Linked DNA regions of Methylorubrum populi. Each later gene encodes a partner of the first gene's protein in a complex. Links are inferred from orthologs where the notes say so. Each region holds a gene or a part of one and is shown in the gene's direction. Other genes may lie near its edges.

Region 1 (9,964 bases):
ACCGCCAACCCGAGGCCCGCGACGATCCTGGCTGCCCCCGCCTGCCTGCTGGCCTGCCTGCTGGCCTGCCTCTTGGCCTGCCTCGCGCTGCCCGTGCGCGCGCAGACCCCGCCCGATCCCGAGACGATGCGGCGCACGCAGGAGGAGCGCGACCGGCGCGCCCAGAGCCTCCGGCAGATCGAGGAGGCCCTGGCGGCCAGCGCCGGCAGCCGGACCGCCCTCGAAGCCGAGATCGCCGCCATCGGCTCCGACCGGACCAAGCTCAGCGCCGCCCTGCTCGATGCCGGGCGGCAGGCCCAGGCCACCGAGGACCGGATGAACCGGCTGGAGGAGCGCCTGCGGGCGCTCACCGACAGCGACGCGGCGATCCGCAAGTCGCTGGAGGCGCGCCGAGCGGTCATCGCCGAGATCCTGGCCGCGCTCCAGCGGATGGGCCGGCGCCCGCCGCCGGCCGTGCTGGTGCGCCCCGAGGACGTGCTCGCAGCGATCCGCACCTCGATGATGCTCGGCGCCGTGGTGCCGGAGCTGCGCGGCGAGGCGGACACGCTGGCCGGCGACCTCACGGAACTGGTGCGGGTGCGCGGCCTCATCGCCGCCGACCGCGAGGCGCTGAAAAAGGATCTCGCCGGCTGGGCCGCCGAGCGCCAGCGCCTCGATGCGCTCATCGCCGCCCGCCGCAGCCGGCAGGCGCAGGTCGAATCAAGCCTCACCGCCGAGCGTCAGAAGAGCGCCGAGCTCGGTGCCCAGGCAAAATCCCTCAAGGATCTGGTGGACCGGATGGAGGGCGAGCTGTCGAGCGCCCGCCGGGCCGCCGACGAGGTCCGCGCCGCCGCTGAGCGGGAGCAGCGGGCGATCCAAGAGAAGTTCGCCGCCGCCGGGGCCCGCGACCCGGCGCGGCTCGCGCCGAAGGTGAAGTTCGCCGAGGCCCGCGGCGATCTGCCCAGGCCGGTGAGCGGCGCGCTGCTGCGCGGCTTCAACCAGCCCGACGGCCAGGGCGGCACCACCCGCGGCATCTCGTTGCGGGCGCGGCCGAAGGCGGTTGTGTCCTCGCCCGCGGATGGCTGGGTCTCCTTCGCCGGCCCCTTCCGCTCCTACGGCCGACTCTTGATCATCAATGCGGGCGACGGCTACTATCTGTTGCTCGCGGGGATGGATCAGATCAACGTCGAGGTCGGCCAGTTCGTGCTGGCGGGCGAACCGGTGGCCGTGATGGGCGAGGGCAGCGGCACCCCGGCAAGCACGCCGCCGAATGTGACGCAGGCTGCGTCACAGAGGGACGATGATCGCAGTGATCCCGTCCTGTACGTCGAGTTCAGGAAAGACGGCGGCTCCATCGATCCGGAGCCGTGGTGGGCGAAAAGTTCCAGCGAGAAGGTTCGCGGATAATGCGCAAAGTGTCCCTCGTGTTGCTCGGCGCGGCCCTCGGCATCGGCGCCTCGGCCCTGTCGACCCAGACCCAGCTCCTCTCCGGCACGAGCGCCATCGCGGCCTCGGCGGAAACCTACCGGCAGCTGAGCCTGTTCGGCGACGTGTTCGAGAAGGTGCGGACCGACTATGTCGAGAAGCCCGAGGAGTCGAAGCTGATCGAGGCGGCCGTCAACGGCATGCTGACCTCGCTCGACCCGCATTCGAGCTACATGGACGCGAAGGCCTTCCGCGACATGCAGACGACGACGAAGGGTGAGTTCGGCGGCCTCGGCATCGAGGTCACCATGGAGGACGGCCTGATCAAGGTCGTCTCGCCGATCGACGACACGCCCGCCTCGAAGGCCGGCCTGCTCGCCAACGACATCATCACCCAGATCGACGAGGATCAGGTCCAGGGCCTGACCCTGAACCAGGCCGTCGACAAGATGCGCGGTCCGGTCAATTCCACGGTGAAGCTGAAGATCTCCCGCAAGGAGGCCAAGGATCCGATCGACGTCTCGCTGACCCGCGACATCATCAAGATCCGCCCCGTCCGCTCGAAGGTCGAGAGCGGCGATGTCGGCTACGTTCGCCTGACCCAGTTCAACGAGCAGACCTACGACGGCCTCAAGACCGCGATCGACAAGCTCCAGAGCGAGATCGGCGGCGACAAGCTCAAGGGCTACGTGCTCGACCTGCGCAACAATCCCGGCGGCCTGCTCGATCAGGCGGTGATGGTCTCCGATGCCTTCCTCGACCGCGGCGAGATCGTCTCGACCCGTGGCCGCAACCCCGACGAGACGCAGCGCTTCTCGGCCAAGGCCGGGGATCTCGCCAAGGGCAAGCCCATCGTCGTGCTGGTGAACGGCGGCGCGGCCTCGGCCTCCGAGATCGTGGCCGGCGCCCTGCAGGATCACAAGCGCGCGACCATCATGGGCACGCGTTCCTTCGGCAAGGGCTCGGTGCAGTCGATCATCCCGCTCGGCGGCCAGGGCGCCCTGCGCCTGACCACCGCGCGCTACTACACGCCGTCCGGCCGCTCGATCCAGGCGAAGGGCATCGAGCCGGATCAGGAGGTGCTGCAGGAGGTGCCCGACGATCTGAAGGGCAAGGACGAGACCAAGGGCGAGGCCGGCCTGAAGGGCCACCTCAAGCAGAAGGACACCGAGGAGCGCGGCGGTTCCTCGGCCTACATCCCGCCGGACCCGGCTAAGGACAAGCAGCTCATCGCCGCGGTCGACTTCCTGCACGGCATCCAGAAGGGTGCGGCCAACGTGACGAAGCCCGCCACCCAGAACTGATCGTGTTACCCGCGGCGGCCTTTGCCGCGCGGGTTAGCGAAAGATTAACCATGACGGCCCGCAATGCCGGTTCAGACCGGGATTGCGGGCCGTTTCTCGTTGAAGGCCGTGCCCGGTCGTCCGAACATGCGCCAGCAGGGCGGGACGGCGGGTGAGCGACGCGGCCGACGACATCCTGACGAAGCCCCTCGGAGTCGCGAATAAAGCGTCCCGTGCGCGCTTCGCGCGAAGCCCCTCTGCGGGCGCGATCGCCGGTACCGGGCTTCTGACGCTCGCTCTGCTCGCCGGCGGCCTTGCCCTGACCGGCGACCCCCGTGGCGGCGAACCTCGCGCGCAGGCGGCCATCGACATCCGTGAGGCCCCGACGCCCCGCGTGGCCGAAGCGGCACCCTCTGTTCCGAAGGGTCCGGCGCAGTCGGCGAGCGAGGTCGAGCAGGCATCCGGCGTCACCGTGTTCCGCCCAGACGGCTCGGCAGCCCCCGACGCGCCGGTGATCATCCGCGTCCCGAACGCCACCCAGGTGAAGCTCGCGCCGGCGCCCGATCCGCGCCTGAGCGAGCGCGGGCGCCACGGCCCGCTGCCCCGCCTCGGCGAGGGTCGGCTCCGCCCCCTCGACGTCTATGCCCGTCCGGAAGAGCCCGGCACCGGGCCGCGCATCGCCGTCCTCGTCTCCGGTCTCGGCATCGGCGAGAACGCGACCCTCGGCGCCATCGCCCGGCTTCCCGCCGCGATGAGCCTCGCGCTCTCGCCCTACGGCGGCGATCTGGAAAAGACGGCCGCCCGCGCTCGCGAGGCCGGCCACGAGATCCTGCTGCAGCTGCCGATGGAGCCGTTCGACTATCCCGACAGCGATCCCGGTCCGCAGACGCTCCTGGCCTCCGCCCGCCCGGGCGAGAACCTCGACCGGGCGGCCTGGGCGATGAGCCGGTTTCCCGGCTTCGTCGGCGCCGTGAACTTCATGGGTGCCAAACTGATGAGCGAGCCCGGCGCCCTGGAGCCGGTTCTGAAGGATCTCTCCGCCCGCGGCCTCGGCTTCGTCGACGACGGTTCGGCCGCCGGCTCGAAGGTTGCGGAGGTCGCGGCCAAGACGAAGCTGCCGACGGCCCGCGCCGAGATCGTGATCGACGCCGTTGCCCGACCGGACGCGATCGACGCGGAACTCGCCCGCCTTGAGACGCTGGCCCGGCAGAAGGGTTTCGTCCTCGCCTCCGCCAGCACCTCGCCGCTGACCATCGACCGCCTGTCGCGCTGGTCGCGGGATCTGGAAACACGGGGCATCCGGCTCGTGCCCGTCAGCGCGATCCTGCGCCGTCCCGGCGGCGTCGCCAAGCTGTCGAGCGCCGCGCCCTGACCAGCGCCCGGACGCTTTCCGCATCACGGCACGCTGGTATCGATGAGCAGGGCCGGAGCGGCAACACGCCGCTCAGTCCGTTGCCTCGGCCGATCGCGCGCCGGCGCTGACGTCTCCACCGTCAAATGACGAGCCGATCCCGTCCAAGCGATCATTTGTTCGTTTTCGCCCGGCCTAAATCGGTCGCTCCATTTTAATCCGCTCGCCATGAGCGAAATCTGATCAGCAGTTTGTGATCCAGTAAGCGTTTTTGGGCCAGGGTTTTGCCACTCGCCCAATAAGTGTGCGCGAGCCACTCCTGTCGGGGTCTACCGTGTCACTTCAATCGCTTCCCATTCGCAGCAAGCTGATCGCCTCGTTCACTGTACTGACGGTCCTCCTCGTCGGTCTGGGCGTACTCGGCCTCATCGGAACCCAGACGATGCGTGACCAAGCGCTCGACATCGAGCGCAATTGGCTGCCCAGCGTGCGCCTGCTCGGCGAGATCGACACGGCAGCGGCGCGGATGAACACCGTGATGCTGCGGCACACGCAGGCGACCGACCCGCAGATGGTGTCCTCGATGGACAAGGACTTCGAGCGCTTCGGCAAGCTGATCGACGACAAGCGGGCGGCCTACGAGCGCCTGATCGCGAATGCCGAGGAGCGGTCGCTCTACGACGCCTACGTGCGCGACGCCGCCACCTTCGAGACAGAGCGGCGGTTCGTGATGGACCTGTCGCGTCAGGGCCGGAAGGCGGATGCCTTCGCCTATTACGAGTCCAAGGGCCTCGTGCCGCGCCGGGCAATGTCGAATTCGCTGGAGAAGCTGGTCGCCTTCAACAACGAGGGCGCTGCCCGTGCGATGGAGAAGGGTGAAACCATCTACCAGCGGATCTGGACGGTCAGCCTCGCCGTGCTTGCCCTCGGCGTCGCCCTCTCGATCTTGCTCGCCGTCCTGATCATCCGCGGCGTCACCCGCGGCATCGCCTCGGTGGTGCGGCCGATGCAGGCCCTGGCCGCTGGCGACCTCTCGGTCACGATCCCGCACCAGGGGCAGCGGACCGAGATCGGCTCGATCGCCGACGCGGTGCAGATCTTCAAGGATGGTCTGCTCCGGATGCGCAGCCTCGAAGAGGAGAGTGCGGCGGCCCGCGCCGGTGCGGAGGCGCAGCGCAAGGCGGCGATGCGCGAGATGGCCGAACGGTTCGAAGGTGCGGTCGGCGGCGTCGTCAGCCTCGTCTCGTCCGCCGCTTCCCAGTTGCAGGCCTCGGCCCACGGCATGACCGGCGCCGCGACCCGCACCGCCAGCCAGTCGGTGAGCGTGGCGGCTGCAGCCGAGGAGGCGGCCACCAACGTCAACACCGTCGCCGCAGCGGCCGAGGAACTGGGCGCCTCGGTGCAGGAGATCAGCCGGCAGGTCAGCGGCTCTTCGAGCCTCGCTCAGGCCGCGGTCGGAGAGGCGGCGCAGACGGCGGCCCACGTCCGGGCGCTGAATGCGGCGGTCGCCAAGATCGGCGACGTCGTCACCATGATCACGACAATTGCCGGGCAGACCAACCTGCTCGCGCTCAACGCCACGATCGAGGCCGCCCGCGCCGGCGAGGCCGGCCGTGGCTTCGCGGTGGTCGCCGCCGAGGTGAAGGAGCTCGCCAACCAGACGGCGCGGGCAACCGAGGAAATCTCCGGCCAGATCGGCCGGATCCAGGAGACCACGGGCCACGCGGTCTCGGCCATCGGCAGCATCACGGGGCGCATCGAGGAGATCAGCTCGGTTGCGGCCTCGATCGCCGCGGCGGTGGAGCAGCAGGGCGCGGCAACGCAGGAGATCGTGCGCAACGTCGCCCAGGCAGCCATGGGCGCGGGCGAGGTGACGAGCAACATCTCGGGCGTGGCGCAGGCGGCCGAGGAGGCGGGCGCGACCGCCGCCCAAGTGCTCGCCGCCTCGTCCGAGCTGTCGCGTCAGTCCGCGCATCTCAGCAGCGAGGTCGACCGCTTCCTGGCGAACGTGCGCGCCGCCTGACCGATCGCGGGAAAGGGTGAGAAGCGGGCGGGCGCGGCCGAGGCCGGGCCCGCCTTCGTTCTACGGCCGCAGATGGATGGCAGGTCGGCGTTGCCCGCACCGGTTCGGCCTCCTATGGTCGCGCCGCCAGCAAAAGCCCGCCCGTAGCCCGCGATGACCCGCTCCAACGACGATCTCCTGCGCCTGCCGGAAGGCAGCGCGCTGCCCTACCGTCCCTGCGTGGGCGTTGCCCTGTTCAACCGCGACGGCCGGGTGTTCATCGGGCGGCGCAAGCGCGAGGCGGGCCCCGAGCACGTCGACGGCGATCTCGCGTGGCAAATGCCGCAGGGCGGGATCGACGAGGGGGAGGAGCCCCTCGCCGCGGCTTTGCGCGAGCTCCACGAAGAGACCAATGTGCCGGCCGACGCCGTCACGCTGCTCGGCGAGACCCGCGACTGGCTCGCCTACGACCTGCCGCCGGAGGTCATGAAGCGGGCCTGGAAGGGCCGCTATCGCGGCCAGCGCCAGAAATGGTTCGCCTTCGGCCTGACCGGCAGCGAGGCGGTGATCGACGTGGACGCACCCGGCGGCGGTCGCCACAAGCCCGAATTTGAGGCGTGGCGCTGGGAGCGGCTGGAGGCCCTGCCGGATCTCATCATCACCTTCAAGCGCCCGGTCTACGAGGGCGTCGTCGCGGCCTTCTCCGGCCTGACCGGCTGGAACGGCGCCGAGAAAGACGCCGCGGGCGATCCGGCATGACGCATCCGCGCATCCGCGGCTGATCCGATGCGGTGGTGGCTCGTTCCTCTTTTCGCGGTGCTCGCGTGGTTCGCCTACACGCTGACGCCGTTCTGGTCGCTCTACGGTTTCGCCGCGGCGGTGCAGGCGGGCGACGCTGCGGCCGTCGAGCAGCGGATCAACTTCCGCACGCTGCGGCTCTCGCTGGCCCGGCAGATCAGCGCCGCGGTGAAGGCCGACAGCAACGCCCTCGATCCGCGCGAGCGGCAGCGCATCGCCGACGCGGCGGCGGCGGTGGCGCTGCCGGTCATGGAATCGGCGCTGACGCCGCAGGCAGTGATCGACCTCCTCGACGACGGCTGGCCCCAGGGCGCCGACCTCGCCGCGCCGACCAACCGGCATGAGCGGCGCGACGGCCTGCGCATCCCCGACCTCAAACGGCTCCTGCGCTACTATCTCTCCTCCGACATGCGCGGCTTCCGCTCGGTGGTGATCGCCGTGCCGCCCGATCATCCCCGGCACGAACAGTTCCGCATCCGCCTGCGCCTGCGCGACTGGGGCTGGCGCCTCGTCGATATCGAGCTGTCCGACGACCTGCGCCGCCGCATCGCCGAGAAGGCCGCCGCCGCCGCCGTCCGCCTGCGCGACGCGCGCCCCAGCTCGGACAAGGCGCCCGCCGAAGCGCCCGCTCCCCGCGAGCCCTGACAGCAGCCATCAATTCTCAAAGAGACGCCCTGGACGCCGGCCACGCTCTCCATAGCTGAGCCGCCACGATCGGCCCCGCTTCCGGAGCGCTGTCTTGAGCCAGGACGCTGCACACACCTCCGGAGCCGGGGATTCGGGAGGAGCCGAGGATTCGGGCCCCGGCCGCCGGCTCGGCGCGGGGCTGCTCGTCGCCACCCTCGGCGTCGTCTACGGCGATATCGGCACGAGCCCGCTCTACGCCCTCAAGGAAGCGGTGCGCGCCGCAAGCCCGGGCGGTGAGCCCTCCGCCGTGGCGGTGACCGGCGCGGTCTCGCTGATCCTGTGGGCTCTGATTCTCGTCGTCGCGCTGAAATACGCGGTGCTGATCCTGCGCGCCGACAACCGCGGCGAGGGCGGCATCGTGGCGATGCTGGCGCTGCTCGGCGCCCGCCACGCGCAGCCCGGCTCGCGGCAGGCGCTGCTGCTCGTCATCGGCCTCGTCGGCGCCGCCCTGCTCTACGGCGACGGCGCGATCACGCCGGCGATTTCGGTCCTCTCGGCGGTGGAGGGCCTGCGGGTCGATGCTCCCGGTCTCGACCGCTTCATCGTGCCGATCGCGCTGGTGATCCTCGTCGGCCTGTTCCTCGTGCAGCGCCGGGGCGCCGCCTTCATCGGACGGATCTTCGGCCCGGTGATGCTGGTGTGGTTTCTCGTGCTCGCCGGGCTCGGCCTCGGCGGCATCGTCCAGGCGCCGCAGATCCTCAGCGCGATCAATCCGCTGCGCGCGGTCGAGTTCACGGCCCATGCCGGCCTGCATGTCGGCTTCGCGATGCTGGGCGCGGCCTTCCTCGCGGTCACCGGCGGCGAGGCGATGTACGCCGATCTCGGCCATTTCGGCGCGCGGGCGATCCGCGTCGCGTGGTTCGCCCTCGTCCTGCCGGCGCTGGTGATCCACTATTTCGGGCAGGGCGCGATCCTGCTCGTCGACCCTTCCGCCGCCGAGAACCCGTTCTACCGGCTCGCACCGGGCCCGCTGCACTACCCGCTGATCGGGCTGGCGACGCTCGCCGCCGTCATCGCCTCGCAGGCGGTGATCTCGGGGGTGTTCTCGCTGACCCGGCAATCGATCCAGCTCGGCTTCCTGCCGCCGCTGCGCATCGTCCACACCGCCCCCGACGAGAGTGGCCAGATCTACGTGCCTCTCGTGAACTGGCTGCTCGCCGCAGCGACGCTGTCAGCGGTTCTGATCTTCCGCTCCTCCGACGCGCTGGCCGGCGCCTACGGCATCGCCGTGTCGCTGCTGATGGCGATCACGACGCTGCTCGCCGGCCTCGTCGCCCGCAAATGGGGCTACGGCCTGCCCGTCGTGCTCGCGGTCAACGGCTTCTTCCTCGTGATCGACCTGATCTTCCTCTCCGCCAACAGCGTGAAGCTGTTCGAGGGCGGCTGGTTTCCGCTGCTGCTCGCCGGGATCATCGCCTTCCTGATGCTGACCTGGCGCAAGGGCAATGCCTGCATGGAACAGGCCCGCATCGCCCTGCGTCCGCCCGAGGCGCAGTTCCTGGAGGGCCTGCGCCGGGAGCCGCCCACCACCCTGCCGGGCGCGGCCGCCTTCCTGTCCTCGGCGACCGAGGGCATCCCGCTGCCGATGATGCGCTTCGTCGAGCGCCTGGGCGCCTTGCACGCCCGAGTGGTGATCGTGACCGCTTTGTTCGAGGAGACGCCGACGGTGCCGCGCGACGAGCGGGCGCGCGTCACCGAGATCACCCCCGACATACGCCGCGTCGTGCTGCGTTACGGCTTCATGCAATCGGCCTCGATCCCCGAGGGGCTCGACTGCGCCGTCCATGCCGGCCTGCTGCCGAAGGAATTTACGGAGGATCTGACCGTCTTCGTCGGCCACGAGACGATCATCCCCGTCTCCGACCGGCGCGGCATGTCGGACTGGCGCGAGGCGGTCTTCGCGGTGATGCAGAACAACGCCGAGCGCACCGGCGCCCATTTCTGCGTGCCGGCCCGTCAGGTGATCGAGATCGGCACCGAGATCGAGATCTGAGCGGCTACTCGTCCCCCTGCCCCTTGCCGGTCATCCGGAGTTGCGAGGCGACGCATTCGCGCATCGCGTCCTCGATCTTCGCCTTCTGAGCGTTGGGATAGCCGGCCACGTCGTCGATGCATTTCACGAAATAGCCCGCGGTGAAGCTCTCGTTGACCGAGACGAACGACTTGCCGAAGCGGGTCGCGAGCTGGAGCCGGTCGATGGCCGAGCTTTGCTTCCAGGCTTCCAGCGTATCCGTCATCGACAGGGCGCTGGCGGCGCCAGGGACGAGAGCCATGGCGAGGAACAGGGCGGAGACGCGGCGCATGGTGCAAGATCCTCCCGAGGGCGTTTTCTGGTTTTTCCGCGCACATCTTCCGAACAATCCCTCCCGGCGAGACTGTCGAGAGGATCGATTCAGATGATGTCGCCCCATAAACCGTTCCGATCCTTCAGACAGCCGA
Region 2 (9,964 bases), 690 kb from region 1 along the record:
ACCTGCTGCCCGTGCAGCATCAGCACCTCGTGGTTGTCGTAGAGCTTCTGAGCCGACCAGTCGTCGGGCAATTGCGCCCGCAGCACCGCGTGGCTCGGCCCGACATCGACCCTCGGGCTGATCAGCCCCGTGCGCTGGGCGACGCGGTGATGGTGGCTGTCCACCGGCAGGGCCGGCATCCGCAGCGTCGAGAAGGACAGGACCGCAGCACTCGTCTTCGGCCCGATGCCGAGAATGGCTTCGAGCCAGCCCCGCGCCTCATCGACGCTCATGCCTTCGAGGACATCGAGGCTGAGCCCTCCCACCCGCTCGCGCACGGCGGCGAGCACCGCCTTGATGCGCGGCGCCTTCAGCTCCGGCCACGTCACCCCGCGGATCGTCTCTTCGATCTCGGCGACGGAGGCTGCCTCGACCGCCGCCCAGTCGGGCCAGCGCGCCCGCAGCGCCTTGAAGGCGCGGCCGGAATCTGCGTTGCGAGTCCGGTGCGAGAGCAGCGAGGAGATCAGTTCCGAGAGCGGGTCGAGGCTGTGGAAGTAGGGGATCGGGCACCCGTAGACCCCGCAGAGCCGGCGATGGATCTCCAGCGCCTTGTCCTTGAGGGTCTCGGAGGCCGTCGTCGGCGTCTCGCGGCGGCGTTGGCGGGGAGCAACGGGGAGGGCGGGGTCGGGGAAAAGCGGCATGGGAGCCGAATCCGCGAAGGGATTCGGCGGTTCCCGGCCTGCGACACCCCTACTTTGCGAGCGCGTAGATGTTGATGTCGAGCTTGTCGTCGGCGCCCTCGCCGAGATCCGTGACGTATTCTTCGAGAAAACGGTCCTGGACCGCGATCTCCTTCGCGTCGAGATAGGCGATCAGCGTCTCGTAGGTGCCGTCGATCTCCTCGTAGGTGCCGCTGTGCTTGAACCGCAGCGCCTTGCCGCTCGGGCTCGATCCGAACTTCACGCCGTCGCTCTCCGTGCCCGATGCGGGAGCGGCTTCGATCGGGATCATCGCCTCGTACTGGAAGCCGTCATCCTCCGTCTTGGTGAAGAGCGCGATCGGCCGGCCCGCCGGCTTGAGGTTCTGCTTCGCCAGCGCGTCGCCGATGGTCTTGAACGCCTTCCGCAGGTTCGCCCGCGCCTCGTCCCACTTGGTCTCGCCCGAGAGGATCGCCACGGGCTTGGCCGGCAGCGTCACCTCGTCGACGTCGTTGGGCTCACCCGGCGCCGGCACCAGGGTCGGCAGAGTCGAGGGCGGGGGCGTGACCGATCGCGCCGCGCCGGACTGCGCCGGGCGCGGGATCGGCACCTGCTGCGGCGCGGGTGACGCCGGGTCGGGACCGGATTTCGACGTGTCCGGCACGGTCGTCGTCGGCAGCGGATTCGACTCGGCGGGGGAGGGGGCGTTGGTGGGCGGCGGCGCGCCCTGGGCGACGGCCGCGTTCGAGAGGAGCGGGGCGAGAGCGAACAGGCCCGCGGCGAGGGAGGCGAGACGGGTCAAGGTGGTGGGGCTCCGATTGGCCGATGCGGACAGGGTAGGGCCGAATTGCGCCCCGGGCGAGACCGTCGCGGCGCGACGTTGAGGTCTCGGGCTGCCGACTCGCGGCCGGTCGGCTTTTGCCATATACGCCGCGCCAAACCCCCACATCCTCGCTGACAAGGTCGTCAGAGGTCCGATGAGCCCTCTCGCCAATCGCCGCTTCCTGAAGATGCACGGTGCCGGCAACGCCATCGTCGTGCTCGACCTGCGCGGCACCTCGATCCGCGTCGCCCCGGCAGAGGCCCGCGCCATCGCCGCCGACGCGCATTCGCGCTTCGACCAGCTCATGGTGGTGCACGACCCCGTCACGCCCGGCACCGATGCCTTCATGCGCATCTACAACACCGACGGGTCGGAATCCGGCGCCTGCGGCAACGGCACCCGCTGCGTCGGCTACGCCCTGCTCGACGACCCGGCCATGGCGCGGCCGGCCGAGAACGGCTGCCTGACCCTTGAAACCAAGGCCGGGCTGGTCGCGGTCAAGCGCGTCACCGACCGCTCCTTCACCGTGGACATGGGCCAGCCGCGCCTGCGCTGGGACGAGATCCCGCTGGCCGAGCCGTTTCCTGATACCCGCCGCATCGAGCTGCAGGTCGGGCCGATCGACGATCCGATCCTGCACTCGCCGGCCGCCGTGAGCATGGGCAACCCGCACGCGATCTTCTTCGTCGAGCGCGATCCCGACACATTCGATCTCGGCCGGATCGGGCCGCTGCTCGAAGCGCATCCGATCTTCCCCGAGCGGGCCAACATCTCCGTCGCCCAGGTGACCGGCCGCGACACGATCAAGCTGCGCGTCTGGGAGCGCGGCGCCGGACTGACGCTCGCCTGCGGCACCGCCGCCTGCGCCACGGTGGTGGCGGCCTCGCGCCTGCGCATGATCGGCCGGGCGGCCCGCGTTTCCCTGCCCGGCGGCGAACTCTCGATCGAGTGGCGCGCCGACGACCACGTGCTGATGACCGGCCCCGTCTTCCTCGAAGGCGAAGGCAGCTTCTCGCCCGACCTCTTCGCCGGGCTCGACGGGTGAGTGTCGAGACGCTCACCTTCGGCTGCCGGCTCAACACCGTCGAGTCGGAGGTGGTGCGCGGCCACGCCGAGGCCGGCGTCGAGGGGCGCGATCTTGTCGTCGTCAACACCTGCGCGGTGACGGCGGAGGCCGGGCGGCAGGCCCGCAAGGCGATCCGCCGGCTCGCCCGCGAGCGGCCGGGGGCCGAGATCGTCGTGACCGGTTGCGGCGCCGAAGTCGAGCGCGCGCAGTATGCCGACATGCCAGAGGTGGCCCGCCTCGTCGGCAACGCGGCAAAGCTCAGGCCCGAGAGCTGGCGCGACGGCACCATGCCTCCGCCGGAGGACATCATGGCGGTGCGCCGGGCCGAGCCGACCCGCATCCTCGGCATGAACGGGCATACCCGCGCCTTCGTGCCGGTGCAGAACGGCTGTGACCACCGCTGCACCTTCTGCGTCATCCCGTTCGGCCGCGGCAATTCCCGCTCGGTGCCCGTCGCCGAGGCGGTGGCGCAGGTGCGCCGCATCGTCGAGCATGGCGGCCGCGAGGTGGTGCTCACGGGGGTCGATCTCACCGCCTATGGCCGCGACCTCGACGCGAGCCTGAGCCTCGGGCGCCTCGTGCGGACGATCCTCGCCGAGGTGCCGGATCTCGCGCGGCTGCGCCTCTCCTCCATCGATTCGGTCGAGGCCGATCCGGAGTTGATCGCCGCCTTCGCCGAGGAGCCGCGGCTGATGCCGCATGTGCATCTCTCGCTGCAGGCGGGGGACGACCTGATCCTCAAGCGGATGAAGCGCCGCCATTCGCGCGCTGACGCGATCCGCCTCTGTCGGACCCTGCGCGATCTGCGCCCCGGCCTCGTCTTCGGCGCCGACCTGATCGCTGGCTTCCCCACCGAGACGGAGGCACAGTTCGCCCGCTCCCTCGACCTCGTCGAGGAGTGCGGACTGACGCATCTGCACGTCTTCCCCTTCTCGCCGCGCCCCGGCACGCCCGCCGCGCGGATGCCGGCGGTGCCCGGCGACGAGATCCGCGCCCGCGCCGCAAGGCTGCGCACGGCCGGGGCGGCGGCGCTGGCCCGCCATCTCGACGGCGAGGTCGGAACCCGTCGGCGGGTGCTGACCGAGCGCGGCGATACGGGACGGACCGAGGCGTTCTCGCTGGTGCGGTTCGCAGCGCCCGTGGCCGCGGGGGAGATCCGCGACGTCACCGTCGCCGGGCATGACGGGCAGGCGCTGCTCGCGGCTTGAAGGAAAGCTCGCCGACTCCTCACTCGCCTGTTGTGCCGGCCTCCTCTCCCGCGGAGGGGAGAGAGCTCTCGGGGGCAAGCGACATGCCGCAAGCCTCCAGTCCCGCCCGCATATGCGAGGGGACGGGAGCCTCGACCAGGATCGCTTCCCGCTTCGGATAGAGCGGCAGGCTCAGGCCTCGCGCATGGAGTTGCAGGCCCGGCCCGTCCCGCCCGGCGCTGCCGTAGATCGCGTCGCCGCGGATCGGCCAGCCCATCGCCGCGCAGTGGACGCGGAGTTGGTGCGTCCGCCCCGTGACCGGCTTCAGTTCGAGCCAGGACAGGCCGTCGGCCCGTCCGAGCACCCGGTAGAGCGTGAGCGAAGGGGCGCCGGCCGGATCCGTCTTCATCCACCAGCTGCGCGGATCGTCCGAGCGCTTGGCCAGCGGCAGGTCGATGCGGCCCTCCATCGCCTCGGGGCCGCCCTCCACAAGGGCCCAGTAGGTCTTGTTCACCTTGCCGTCGGCGAACAGGCGGTTCAAACGCGTGAGCGCCTTGGCGTGGCGGCCGAGCACGAGGCAGCCCGAGGTGTCGCGGTCGAGCCGGTGCGCGGCCTCGGGCCGGCGCGGCAGGCCGAAGCGGAGGGCGTCGAGATGGTCGGTCAAGGTCGGCCCCCCCTTCGGGCCCGGATGCACCGGTAAACCTGCCGGCTTGTCGATGACGAGCATCAGGGCATCGCGGTAGAGCAGGGAAAGACCTATCTCCGGTTCGTCGGTGCGATCCGGCACTGAAACACGTGCGTTCATGCCCCACGGGCTAAAGCGCCGGATCGTCGCGGGCAAGGTTTGAGCAAGGGACTGGGATGAGCGACGACGAGAAGCCCGGCTGGTTCGGACGGCTGTTCGGACGAAAGGGCACGCCCGAGGCCAAGCCCGCGGAAGCCAAGCCCGCGGAAGAGGTGCCGACGGACGAGATGCCCGCCGAACAGGCGTCGGTCACGGATCATCCTGCGCCGGAGCCGGCCACGCCGGATCCGCTGTCGCCGGCCTCCGAATCCGAGGGCCAGCCGGATTTCACGACTGCGGCCGACGACGTGTCCCACGTGCCGCCGCCGGCCAGCGAACCCGCGCCGGAGGATCCGGACAAGAACCAGATCCCCGATGAGGTGGAGGGCGCCGACCTCCAGCCTGAGCCGCAGCCCCCTTCGGGCGAGGCGCCGCAGCCGGATGAGGCGCCGCTCGAGAGCGAGACCCTGGCCGTCCCCGCCGAGCCGGCGGAGAAGCGGAACTGGTGGTCTCGCCTGACCGGCGAGGACGCCCCGCCCGCGACGGAAGCGCAACCGCCGGCCGAGGCCGACATCCAGCCCGTCGATTCAGCCGCCGCTCTCGCGAGCGACGCGATCTCCGGCTCCGTCGAAGGCATGGAGAAGCGGGGCTGGTGGTCGCGGCTCACGGCGGGCATGCGCCGCACCTCGTCCGCCCTGTCGGACCGGGTGACGGGCCTGTTCACCAAGCGCAAGCTCGACGCCACCACCCTCGAGGATCTGGAGGACGCGCTGATCCAGGCCGATTTCGGCGTGGAGACGGCGATGCGGATGTCGGAGGCGGTCGGCAAGGGCCGCTACGAGAAGGGCATCTCGCCCGACGAGGTGCGCGCCATCCTCGCGACCGAGATCGAGCGGGCGCTGGAGCCGGTGGCGCTGCCGATCGCGATTGATTCGGCCAAGAAGCCCTACGTCATCCTGACGGTCGGCGTGAACGGCGCCGGCAAGACGACGACGATCGGCAAGCTCTCGCTCAAGTTCAAGGCGGAAGGGCGCAGCGTCATGCTGGCGGCGGGCGATACCTTCCGCGCCGCGGCGATCGAGCAGCTGCGCGTCTGGGGCGAGCGCACCAACACCCCCGTCATCAGCCGCGAACAGGGCTCGGACGCGGCGGGACTCGCCTTCGACGCCTTCAAGGAGGCGCGGGAGAACGGCACCGACGTGCTTCTGATCGATACCGCCGGCCGCCTGCAGAACAAGGCCGGGCTGATGGCAGAGCTGGAAAAGATCGTCCGCGTCATCCGCAAGCTCGACCCGGAGGCACCCCACGCCACCCTTCTGGTGCTCGACGCCACCGTTGGGCAGAATGCATTGAGCCAGGTCGAGCTGTTCTCTCAGGCCGCACCCGTGTCGGGCCTCGTGATGACGAAGCTCGACGGAACCGCGCGGGGCGGTATTCTAGTGGCACTCGCCGCGAAGTTCGGCTTGCCCGTGCATTTCATCGGCGTCGGCGAGGGCGTGGAGGATCTGGAGCCGTTCGCCGCGCGGGATTTCGCCAGGGCGATCACCGGTCTTCCCAAGGAGTAACCGATTGCCCGCCGTTCCCTCGGAGTCTCGTGAGAACCTCAGCATGAAGGTCGAGAGCGTTCCGCCGCGCCGGCACTTGCCGCCGCTTCTCAAGCTGGCGCTGGAGGTGGGCCCGCTCGCGGTATTCTTCCTGAGCAACGCCTATGCCGAGCGCTTCGGCGTGACGGCGGAGAGCAAGCTGTTCGTGGCGACCGGCGTGTTCGTCGTCGCCACAATGATCGCGCTCGGCGTGCATTTCGCCCTGCTGCGGCGGCTGCCGATCATGCCGCTCGTCTCGGGCGTCGTGGTCCTCGTGTTCGGCGGCCTGACGCTGGCGCTTCAGGACAAGACCTTCATCATGATGAAGCCGACTATCGTGAACACGCTGTTCGGCCTCGTCCTGCTCGGCGGCCTCGCCTTCAACAAGTCGCTGCTCTCGGTCGTGCTCGACAGCATGTTCGCGTTGACGGATGAGGGCTGGCGCAAGCTGACCTTCCGCTGGGGCCTGTTCTTCCTCGCACTCGCCGCCCTCAACGAGATCGTCTGGCGCACGCAGACCGAGGATTTCTGGGTGAGCTTCAAGGTGTTCGGCATCATGCCGCTCACCATCGCCTTCGCCCTGGCGCAGACGCCGCTGCTGCTGCGCCACGAGCGCAAGGACGAGGCCGACGCGAAGATCGGCTGATCGGCCCTAGCCGATCCGCCGCGGCATCCGGAACGGCAGCATCAGGCGCACCAGCGGGTTACGAAAGCGCTTGAGCGACAGGCTCTCGTGGACCGGCCGGACCGCCTTTCCGTCCAGCGTCGAGGCAAGGAGCGAGCGGGCGTAGAACGGTGTATCCTCGAGGGTGCGGACGACCTGCGCCCGCGCATCGTCGCTGCGGGTCGTGCGCGGCATGCGCCACAGCCCGGTCGGCGGCAGGCTCGCGGCGAGCGGCGGGCGCATCTCGCGCCGGGTGCCGTCAGCGTCGAAGCGCAGCGTCAGGTTCTGGCCGCTGCCGTCGGTGCGGCGCACGTCGTAGAGAATGGTCGAGCCGCGCTCGAGCGGCGCCCGGCACCATGTCCAGTCCGTGAAGGCATCCTCCAGGGCGCCGTCGCCGTCGTTGGTGTCGTGGTAGCCGCTGCCGCGCCACGCGATCGCGGGCGCCGTAAACTCGGCCTCGACGTCGCAATCGGGCGCCATCGGCCACCAGCGGTGCAGGCCGTGCGCGTCGAGGGTGAAGGGCTGCGCCGTCAGCGCCTTCGGCCGCACCCGCACCGTCCCCCGCACCGCCTGCGGGATCGGCGCGCCCCGCTCGTCGAGGCGGATGGTGAGCACGCTGCCATCCCATTCGAGCGAGGACGGCCCCAGGCTGAAGCTCGTCGCCTCACGGGCGAGGGCGCGGGCGTTGCGCTCGGTCATGGCGAAGCGGTTGGCGCGCTCGCCGTACAGCACGACGTTGACGGCGCAGTGGGCGAACGGATCGCGCTTCGCGTCCCAGGCGTAGTAGGGCGAGAACACGCTGCCGATGAAGGCGATGATCGTCAGCCCCTGGCGCCCGTCCGCGCTCACCGCATCGACGTACCACCAGACATAGCCGCCGCGCGCGACCGCGCCGTCGAATCGAGGTCCGCGCGCAGTGCCGCCGCCGCGAGCCGGCCCGATTGCGCCGCCATCGGCACCCCCGGCCCCGGATGCACGCTCCCCCCGGCCAAATAGAGCCCCGGCACCCGCGTCCGCGCCCCCGGCCGTTTGAACGTCGCCGTCCAGCCGTGAGAGGCCCGGCCGTAGAGGGCGCCCCCCGTTCCCGGAAAAAGCCGTGCGAAGTCCTCCGGCGTCGTGGCCGTCGCCGGTCCCGTCGGGGCCAGTGTGAGGCCGCAGGCCGAGAGCTTGCGAAGGATGTTCGTCTCGCATGCGGCGATCTCCCGAGGGGCGAGTGGACGGTCCCCGCCATCGGCCGGGGCGTTGACGAGGAGGAGCAGGCGTTCGGGATCGTTCGGCGGCGATCCGCCGTCGCCGTCCCGATCCTGGGCACAGACGTAGACGGTCGGATCCGGCGGCAGGCGCCGTCCGCGCAGGATCGCGTCGAACTCCGCCCGGTAATCGGCGGAGAAGAACACGTTGTGGTGGGCCAGGTCGAAGCCCGTCGCCTCCGCCGTCCGACAGAAGGTCACCGCCGAGAGCGAGCGCTCGCGGGGCGGAATCCGGTCTCCGGCTGAGGCCGCGTCGGCACCGAGCAAGCCCGCGCCGAGGGCTGCGACGTCCGCGTTCGCGATCACCGCGTCGGCCGCCAACCGCTCGCCGCCGGCGAGTTCGACACCTGCGACACGGCCGCCCTCGGCGATGATCCGCGCGACATGTGCGCCGGTTCGGATCCTGGCACCCTGTCGCTCCGCCAGACCGGCCACGACGGCGGCGAGTCGGCTCAAGCCACCTTCGACGGTCCAGATCCCGGCCTGCTCGACATGGGCGACCAGCATCAGGGTCGCCGGCGCCTCGAACGGCGAGGCGCCGCAATAGGTGGCGTAGCGCCCGAAGAGCTGGCGCAGGCGCGGGTCGCGAAAATACTCCCCGAGCGCCGACCACAGAGTCGCGAAGGGTTGGATGCGCCAGAGGCTGCCGATGCCGGACAGGCCGACGCGCTGGGCGAGATCGACCGGGCTCGGCCGGTCGGCACGGATGAACGGTCCCTCGAGGGTGCGGTAGACCTCCGCCGCGCGAGCGCAGAAGCGGCGGTAGCCGTCCGCCTCGCGGGCACCCGCGAAGGCGCCGATCGCGTCGGCCGACGCGTCGATGTCAGCGAACAGATCGAGTCGCTCGCGCTCGTTCCAGGCGTGACGGGCCAGCAAGCTGGCCGGTCGCAGGCCGATCTCCGCCTCGAGGCTCGTGCCGGCCTCGGCGAAGAGCGCGTCGAACACCCACCGCATGGTGAAGACGGTCGGGCCCGCCTCGACCGGGATGCCGCCCACCGAGACCGCCCGCATCTTACCGCCGACCGACGGCGCCCGCTCCAGCACCGTCACGTCGAGACCCGACGCGGCGAGACTGAGCGCCGCGGTGAGACCGCCGATCCCGGCGCCGATCACGATGACGCGCTTCTCCATCGAAAGACGCTCGCTTTACCCTACCGTCGGCGTTGATCCCAACCGCGATTAGTGTCAATCATAATTGACACATGAGCAAGACAACATGAATTGACTCGGGAGGACGCGATGGACGTCGGCAGGCGGATCGAGACGGTGCTCGACGTGGCGGTTTCGCACGCGGAGGCGCCGGGGGCGCCGCCGCTCCTGGCCGAGGCGATCCGCTACGCCGTGTTCCCGGGCGGGCATCGCATCCGTCCGCGCCTCTGCCTCGCCGTGGCACGGGCCTGCGGTGACGACGACCCCGCAGCCTCGGATTCGGCCGCGGCGGCGATCGAGCTGTTGCACTGCGCCTCTCTCATTCACGACGACCTGCCGTGCTTCGACGACGCGGCGATGCGCCGGCAGAAGCCCTCGGTCCACGCCGCCTTCGGTGTTCCGCTCGCCGTTCTCACGGGCGACGCGCTGATCGTCGCCGCCTTCGAGACGCTGGCTCGGGGAGCCGCCCGCTCGCCCGCTCGACTCGCCGCCCTGGTCGGGCTCGTCGCCCGCGCCGTCGGCTCGCCCTCGGGCATCGTCGCGGGACAGGCCTGGGAATCCGAGCCGCATGTCGATCTCGTCGAGTACCAGCAGGCCAAGACCGGCGCGCTGTTCGCCGCCGCCACCGTCGCGGGCGCGGCGGCGGCGGGCGCGGCACCCCTGCCGTGGCGCCTGCTCGGCGAATGCCTCGGCGAGGCTTACCAAGTCGCCGACGACCTGCGCGACGTCGCCTGCCGCCAGGAGGAGATCGGCAAGCCCGCCGGCCGCGACGCGACCCTCG

The links.
Region 2: the proteins of MPPM_RS11815 (region 1) and dapF are in contact, whole or in part, in a solved structure (PDB 5YGU), measured with the Escherichia coli proteins. The link is inferred for Methylorubrum populi from one-to-one orthologs.

What each region holds. Positions count from the first base shown.
Region 1 is NZ_AP014809.1:2,561,536-2,571,499, reverse strand. Bases 5,192-8,006 are described here. They hold MPPM_RS11815 (RNA pyrophosphohydrolase), read left to right. Parts: upstream 5,192-6,214; coding sequence 6,215-6,799; downstream 6,800-8,006. Other genes in these bases: MPPM_RS11805 (potassium transporter Kup), read left to right, coding at 7,578-8,006; MPPM_RS11810 (DUF2939 domain-containing protein), read left to right, coding at 6,827-7,483; MPPM_RS11820 (methyl-accepting chemotaxis protein), read left to right, coding at 5,192-6,061. Outside these bases: MPPM_RS11835 (murein hydrolase activator EnvC family protein), read left to right, coding at 1-1,386; MPPM_RS11830 (S41 family peptidase), read left to right, coding at 1,386-2,708; MPPM_RS11825 (divergent polysaccharide deacetylase family protein), read left to right, coding at 2,860-4,059; more of MPPM_RS11820, read left to right, coding at 4,373-5,191; more of MPPM_RS11805, read left to right, coding at 8,007-9,518; MPPM_RS11800 (hypothetical protein), read right to left, coding at 9,523-9,828. UniProt on the Escherichia coli protein: Master regulator of 5'-end-dependent mRNA decay.
Region 2 is NZ_AP014809.1:3,250,147-3,260,110, forward strand. Bases 785-3,599 are described here. They hold dapF (diaminopimelate epimerase), read left to right. Parts: upstream 785-1,654; coding sequence 1,655-2,545; downstream 2,546-3,599. Other genes in these bases: MPPM_RS14910 (GyrI-like domain-containing protein), read right to left, coding at 785-1,479; mtaB (tRNA (N(6)-L-threonylcarbamoyladenosine(37)-C(2))-methylthiotransferase MtaB), read left to right, coding at 2,542-3,599. Outside these bases: MPPM_RS14905 (endonuclease III domain-containing protein), read right to left, coding at 1-680; more of MPPM_RS14910, read right to left, coding at 730-784; more of mtaB, read left to right, coding at 3,600-3,774; MPPM_RS14925 (RluA family pseudouridine synthase), read right to left, coding at 3,794-4,558; signal recognition particle-docking protein FtsY, read left to right, coding at 4,615-6,102; MPPM_RS14935 (septation protein A), read left to right, coding at 6,146-6,766; MPPM_RS14940 (carotenoid 1,2-hydratase family protein), read right to left, coding at 6,773-7,633; 1-hydroxycarotenoid 3,4-desaturase CrtD, read right to left, coding at 7,630-9,165; MPPM_RS14950 (polyprenyl synthetase family protein), read left to right, coding at 9,274-9,964. UniProt on the Escherichia coli protein: Involved in the succinylase branch of the L-lysine biosynthesis and in the biosynthesis of the pentapeptide incorporated in the peptidoglycan moiety. Catalyzes the stereoinversion of LL-2,6-diaminopimelate (L,L-DAP) to meso-diaminopimelate (meso-DAP).